Sediminicoccus rosea: one gene and its partner. The protein of the gene in region 2 interacts with the protein of the main gene of each other region in a pairwise test. Links are inferred from orthologs where the notes say so. Each region holds a gene or a part of one and is shown on either strand. Other genes may lie near its edges. The genes, in order: R9Z33_RS06520 and ftsA.

Region 1 (3,104 bases), 2.8 Mb from region 2 along the record:
CAGCGCGGCGAAGGAGAGCAGATCCTGCAAGAGTCCCAGGGAGAACACCACGGGCGCGGGCATGGCAGCCGGGCGGAAGATCGTCCAGAAGAAAATGCAGGGCAGTGACACCGCGCCCACGATTCCGGGAATGCCGACCGGCACCGCCGCCAGGATGATCAGGAAGGCGGTGAACATCCCCGGAAATCCCGCCCGCGCCGCAGCGTCGAGGCGGCGGAGCAGGCCCATGGGCGGCTCTGGCCGGCCCTTGGAGACCATGAGCTCAGCGCCGTCCGCGCGGCTCGGGCCGGGCGACCGCTTCCGGCGGCAGGATTCCCGAGAGCCCGAAGTCAAAAAGGCGCAGCACGTCCAGCCGTTCCAGATGCGCGAAGAGCTCGACCTCCACGGCGCCGCTCTCGGTCCAGCGCACCACGCCGACCGGTAGGCCCGCGGGGAAGGCGCCGGCCTGGGCGCTGGTCACCACCCGATCTCCCTCGCGCGGCAGCGTGCCCTCGGGCCAATGCTGCAGGCGGGGGCGTGCCGTGTTGTTGCCCACCATGATGGCACGCGCGCGACTGCCTTCCAGCGTCACGGGCACGCGGCTGTTGATGTCGGTCGCCAGCAGGACCCGGGCCGAGCGGCTGCCCACTTCGGTCACCCGGCCAGCAAAGCCGCGCTCGTCCAGGGCGATCTGCCCCTTGCGGACATTATGCTGCGGACCCGTCGCCAACAGCACGGCGCGGGCATAGGTGCCGCCGGCATCGGCGACGACGCGCGCGGTACGGAATTGCGGCGCGGGGTCGGGCACCCAGGCGAGCTGGCGGCGCAGCAACGCGTTCTCGGCCTCCAGAGCCAAGGCGGTGGCCTGCCAGCGGCGCAGCCGCTCGTTTTCCTCGGTGAGGCGGACGTTCTCGGCCCGCATGTGCCACAGCGCCTCCGCCTCCTGCACCGCCCCACGCACAGCCGAGACGGGCTGCTGCACCGCCGCCCAGATGGGAGAGAGCGCATCGGCCAGCGCCATGCGCGCGCGCTCGATCAGCACGGCATCCGCCTTGCCCAGCAGCATGATGCCGAAGGCAGCCGCGATCAGCACCGGCAGGGACAGCCGGGCCAATGCCTGTCGCAGCGGGATACTCAGACGGATCACGGCAGCTCCGCCCCTGGGGGGGCCCCTTGGGGAATTGAGACCAGGCTCACGGGGACATCATGTCCCGCAGCAGGGGAAATCGCTCAGAACCAGTCAGCAGAACCAAAAAGGCGAGGACAACCCTCTCAATACATCGAAGTCAGCACCTGGCGAAGCCGCTTCAGCTCCTCCAGGGCGCGGCCCGTGCCCATGGCCACGCAGTTCAACGGCTCCTCTGCCACGACAACAGGCAGGCCTGTCGCATCGCGCAGCACTTCGTCCAGGCGATACAGGAGGCCACCGCCGCCGGTCAGCACGATGCCCTTGTCCACGATGTCGGCCGCGAGTTCGGGCGGCGTGTTCTCCAGCGCCACCTTCACCGCATCCACGATCTGCGTGACCGGCTCGAGCAGCGCATAGGCGATCTCGCGCTGGCTCACCACCACCTCGCGCGGGACACCGTTCATGAGGTCGCGGCCCTTCACCTCGGTGAGCGGGCCTTCCTCGCCATCGAAGGGCGGTGCCGCAGCGCCGATCTCCATCTTGATCCGCTCGGCGGAACTCTCGCCGATGAGCAGGTTGTGGGTGCGGCGGATGTAGCTGATGACCGCTTCGTCCATCTTGTCCCCACCGACGCGGACCGAGCGCGCATAGACGATGCCGCCCAGGCTGATCACCGCCACTTCCGTGGTGCCACCGCCGATATCCACGACCATGGAGCCCGAGGGCTCGGTCACCGGAAGGCCGGCGCCGATCGCCGCGGCCATGGGTTCCTCGATCAGCAGCACCTTGCGGGCGCCCGCACTCTCGGCACTCTCCTGGATCGCGCGGCGTTCGACCGCGGTGGAGCCGGAGGGCACGCAGACGATGATGAGCGGAGAGGTGAAGCTGCGCCGGTTGTGCACCTTGCGGATGAAGTGCTTGATCATCTCCTCCGCCACCTCGAAATCGGCGATGACGCCGTCGCGCAGCGGGCGGATGGCCGCGATGTTGCCGGGCGTGCGGCCCAGCATCTGCTTCGCCTCCTCGCCCACGGCCAGGACCTGCTTGCGGCCACGATTGTCGGAGATGGCGACGACAGAGGGCTCGTTCAGCACAATGCCCCGGCCCTTCACGTAAACAAGCGTGTTCGCGGTGCCGAGGTCAATGGCCATGTCGGCGGAGAGGAAGCCGAACAGGCGTGAGAACATGCGCGATGCCTTCCAGCGGGTGGGCGGTGGGGGGAACGGAGGGGTGGGGAGTGGCGTAGCGCCTAGCGCCCCCCGGGGCAAGCCATCACGCGGCCCCGCCTCCCCTTCCCCTGCCGGTCCCGGGTCTCAGTCGCCTTGCGCCACCGCCGCGGCCATGCTCGGCACCGGCGGCGGCTCGGTCCGCTCGCGCTTCACCAGCAGCTTGTTGAGCGCATGCACATAGGCGCGGGCGGCGGCCACGATGGTGTCGGTGTCCGCCCCCTGGCCGTCCACCAGCTTGCCGTTCTCCTCCAGACGGATGGTGACGCGCGCCTGCGCGTCGGTGCCGCCGGTGACCGACTGCACGGCGAAGAGCTTGAGATTCACGTCATGCGGGAAGGCCTGGCGCAGCGCGTTGAAGGTGGCGTCCACGCCGCCATCGCCCATCGCCATGCCGTCGCGCCGCTCACCATCCACGTCAAGCGCGATGGTCGCCATGGGCTTGGTGCCCATGCCGGTCGAGACATTGAGGCCGGTCAGCTTGATGCGGTCATTGCCGCGGCCGACCTCGTCATCCACCAGCGCGGCGATGTCCTCGTCGTAGACGACCTTCTTGCGGTCAGCCAGATCCTTGAAGCGCTTGAAGGCGTCGTTCAACTGGTTGTCGCCGACTTCGTAGCCCAGGGTCTTCAGCCGGTCGCGGAAGGCGGCACGGCCGGAATGCTTGCCGAGCACGATGGAGTTGGTGGTCCAGCCCACGGATTCCGGCGTCATGATCTCGTAGGTCGAGGCATCCTTCAGCACGCCATCCTGATGGATGCCGCTCTCAT
Region 2 (3,312 bases):
GCCGGTGATGTTGATCAGCACGCCCTTGGCGCCGCGCATGGAGGTATCCTCCAGCAGCGGATTGTTGATGGCGGAATCGGCGGCCTGGGTGGCGCGGCCCTCGCCCTCGGCCTCGCCCGTGCCCATCATTGCCTTGCCCATCTCGGCCATGACGGTGCGGATATCGGCGAAGTCGAGGTTCACCAGGCCCGGATTGACCATCAGGTCGGTCACGCCGCGCACGCCCATGTAGAGGACATTGTCGGCCATCTTGAAGGCCTCGGCGAAGGTGGTGCGGTCATTCGCCAGCTTGAACAGGTTCTGGTTCGGGATGACGATCAGCGTGTCCACGAACTGCTGCAGCTCATCCAGGCCGGCATCGGCCGACTTGCGGCGCTTCGGGCCCTCGAAGTCGAAGGGCTTGGTGACGACGCCGACGGTGAGGATGCCGCGCTCGCGCGCCATGCGCGCGATGACCGGGGCCGCGCCCGTGCCCGTGCCCCCGCCCATGCCGGCGGTCACGAAGACCATGTGGCAGCCCTCGAGGTGGCGGGCCAGCTCGTCGGTCGCTTCCTCGGCGGCGGCGCGGCCGATCTCGGGCTTGGCGCCGGCGCCCAGGCCCTGCGTCAGGTGGGGCCCGAGCTGCACGCGGCGCTCGGCGCGGCTGTTCACCAGCGCCTGGGCGTCGGTGTTGGCCACGATGAACTCGACGCCGTCGAGGCCCAGGTGGATCATGTTGTTGACGGCATTCGTGCCGCCCCCGCCCACGCCGATGACGGCGATCCGGGGCGAGAAATCCGTGTGCTGGGTCACCGGCAGCGTCAGGTTCAATGTCATGGGCGGGTTCTCCTCAACCTAGCTTAGACCACCGGTTTCGATTCGTGTCTGCCCGAGAAGGCCGACTTGTCCCCGTTTTCCACAGGCCGTCGCTCGGGAATCCTTCATAAACGCTCGCGCAGCCAGGCGAGGCCCCGGCGAAGCAGGCCCGGGGCATGGGCCGGGGCCGGCACCAGCTCCAGGATCGGCTTGCCCTCGCCTGCCGCCCAGGCCAGCAGGCCGATGGCCGAGGCGAAGCCGGGGCCGGAGGCGGTCTCGGGCAGGCCGCGCACCAGGCGGGGGCGGCCGAGGCGCACCGTCACCTCGCGCCCGAGGACGCGCCCGGCCAGTTCCCGCACGCCGATGAGCTGGCTGGCGCCGCCCGTCAGCACGATGCGGCGGCGCATCTCGGTGGGCAGGCCGCTGCCCTCCAGCCGGTCGCGCAGCAGCTCGAAGCTTTCCTCGAGGCGGGGGCGGATGATCTTCACCACCATCTCGCGCGGGACGCGGGCGATCTGGTCGTCATCCTCGCCCACCATGGGCACGGGCAGCATCTCGCCGCGATCCTCGGCGGCCTCGAGCACGCTGCCATGCATGGTCTTCAGCCGCTCGGCATGGCTGATGGGGGTGGAGAGGACCCGCGCCAGGTCGTTCGTCACCTGCCAGCCGCCCACCGGCAGCTGTGCCGTGTGCATCAGCCGGCCCTCGGCGAAGGCGGCGATGCTGGTGGTGCCGCCGCCCATGTCCACGCAGACCGCCCCCAGTTCGCGCTCGTCATCCACGAGGGTGGCGAGGCCCGCGGCGAAGGGGGAGGAGACCATTTCCTCGACTTCGAGTTCGCAGCGGTGCAGGCACTGGCCGAGGTTGAACAGCGCGTGGCTCGCCGCATCCAGCACGTGCAGGCGGGCGCCCAGCGTGTCGCAGACCATGCCGCGCGGATCATCCACGCCGCCCGTGGCGTCCACCGTGAAGCCGAGCGGGAAGCTGTGCACCGCCTCGCGCCCCTCGGCCTGGGTGCGGCGCACGCCCTCGGTCATGATGCCGTTGAGGTCCGCCATGGTGGCCGCCCGCCCGCCCACCTGCCAGAGGATGTTGTGCGTCCGGCTCTCCGGCTGCCCGCAGGAGAGGTTCACGATGACGCCCTTGAGCAGCGTGTCCGCCATTTCCTCGGCCGAGGCGACGGCGGCGCGGATGCTGCGCTCCGCCTCCTCCATGTCCACGATGGAGCCGGCCTTCACGCCGCGCGATTTCTGCCAGCCGAAGCCCAGCGCCCGCGGCGTGCCGTCGCTTTCGATGCGCGCGATCAGGCAGACCACCTTGGTGGAGCCGATGTCCAGCACCCCGAAGACGCCGGGGCGCGCGCGGCCGAGCTTGATGCCGCGCGTCGGCACATCGCTGTGGGGCGGCTGGTAGCGAACGATCTCGTTCATCCGCGCTGGCTCCGGGCGGGGGTTGGCGTTGGGGTGGCGGGCTGGCCCGGCGTCTGCATGCGGACGACGAGGCGGTCGGGCAGGCGCATGTCCACCGCGGCCAGCGGGCGGTCCAGCAGGCGGTCGCGCGCCTGGAGCTCGGCGAGGCGGGTGATCGCGGCCTCCTCATGGCCCTCGGGCAGCATGATGTCGGCGCCGTTCTGCAGGCGCAGGTTCCAGCGCCGCTCGGAGACGCGGATGATGGCCTGCACGCGGTCGGAGATTTCCGGCGCGCTGCGGAGCAGGTCGATCATCGGCGCCGCCACGCGCTCGGCGCCGAGGCCCACCACCAGGGGCAGCGGGCCGAAGGCCTCCAGCCGCTCGGTCGCCATCACGCGCCCCTCGCGGTCAATGACGGAGAAGCGGCCCTCGCGCTGCCAGACGGCGAAGGCCCGGCGCTCGGTGATGCGGATCAGGATGGTGCCGGGCAGGCGGCGCTCCACATGCGCGCTCTCCACCCAGGCGATCTGCTCCAGCCGCTGCTTGGCCACGCTCGGGTCGAAATCCAGGATCGCCTCGCCCGGCGTGATGCCGATGGCGGCGAGCAGCGCCTCGCGCGGGGCGAATTCGCGGCCCTCGATGCGGATCTCCTGCACGGAAAGGCCGGGGCCGCGGCCGAGTTCGGCGAGCCAGGCCGTCGTGTCGCGCAGCCGCGCCATGGGGTCGAGCGCGACAACGCCGAGCACGCCGATGCCGAGCGTGCCGGCGGCGAGGGTCGCCATGCCGATGCCGCGCAGCCAGGCGCGGCGCTTCTTGAACCAGAGCCGCGTGGCCGAGGGCCGCTTGGGTGGCGGCGCCGAGCGCGAGCGCGTGGTGGGTTCGGCGGGTTTACGGGCCATGGCGCGCCTCCCCGATCATCCAGGCGCAGAGGTCCGGAAAGCCGATGCCGCGATGCGCCGCCTGCTCCGGCAGGAGCGAGGTGCGCGTCATGCCCGGCTGCGTGTTCACCTCCAGCAGATAGAGCCGCCCCGGCTCGCCCGCCGTGTCGTCATAGCGGAAGTCGGAACGCGAGACGCCGCGGCAGCCGAGCGCGCGGTGGGCCGCGACG

The links.
Region 1: the proteins of ftsA (region 2) and R9Z33_RS06520 interact in binary tests that used the Escherichia coli proteins (3 or more experiments, as listed by UniProt). The link is inferred for Sediminicoccus rosea from one-to-one orthologs.

The regions. Positions count from the first base shown.
Region 1 is NZ_CP137852.1:1,360,672-1,363,775, reverse strand. The notes cover bases 274-3,064. They hold R9Z33_RS06520 (rod shape-determining protein), read right to left. Parts: upstream 2,296-3,064; coding sequence 1,252-2,295; downstream 274-1,251. Other genes in these bases: R9Z33_RS06515 (2-isopropylmalate synthase), read right to left, coding at 2,422-3,064; mreC (rod shape-determining protein MreC), read right to left, coding at 274-1,126. Outside these bases: R9Z33_RS06530 (rod shape-determining protein MreD), read right to left, coding at 1-228; more of mreC, read right to left, coding at 263-273; more of R9Z33_RS06515, read right to left, coding at 3,065-3,104. UniProt on the Escherichia coli protein: Forms membrane-associated dynamic filaments that are essential for cell shape determination. Acts by regulating cell wall synthesis and cell elongation, and thus cell shape.
Region 2 is NZ_CP137852.1:4,209,876-4,213,187, reverse strand. Bases 74-3,072 are described here. They hold ftsA (cell division protein FtsA), read right to left. Parts: upstream 2,226-3,072; coding sequence 921-2,225; downstream 74-920. Other genes in these bases: R9Z33_RS20245 (cell division protein FtsQ/DivIB), read right to left, coding at 2,222-3,072; ftsZ (cell division protein FtsZ), read right to left, coding at 74-816. In the rest of the region: more of ftsZ, read right to left, coding at 1-73; more of R9Z33_RS20245, read right to left, coding at 3,073-3,103; R9Z33_RS20240 (D-alanine--D-alanine ligase), read right to left, coding at 3,093-3,312. UniProt on the Escherichia coli protein: Essential cell division protein that assists in the assembly of the Z ring. May serve as the principal membrane anchor for the Z ring.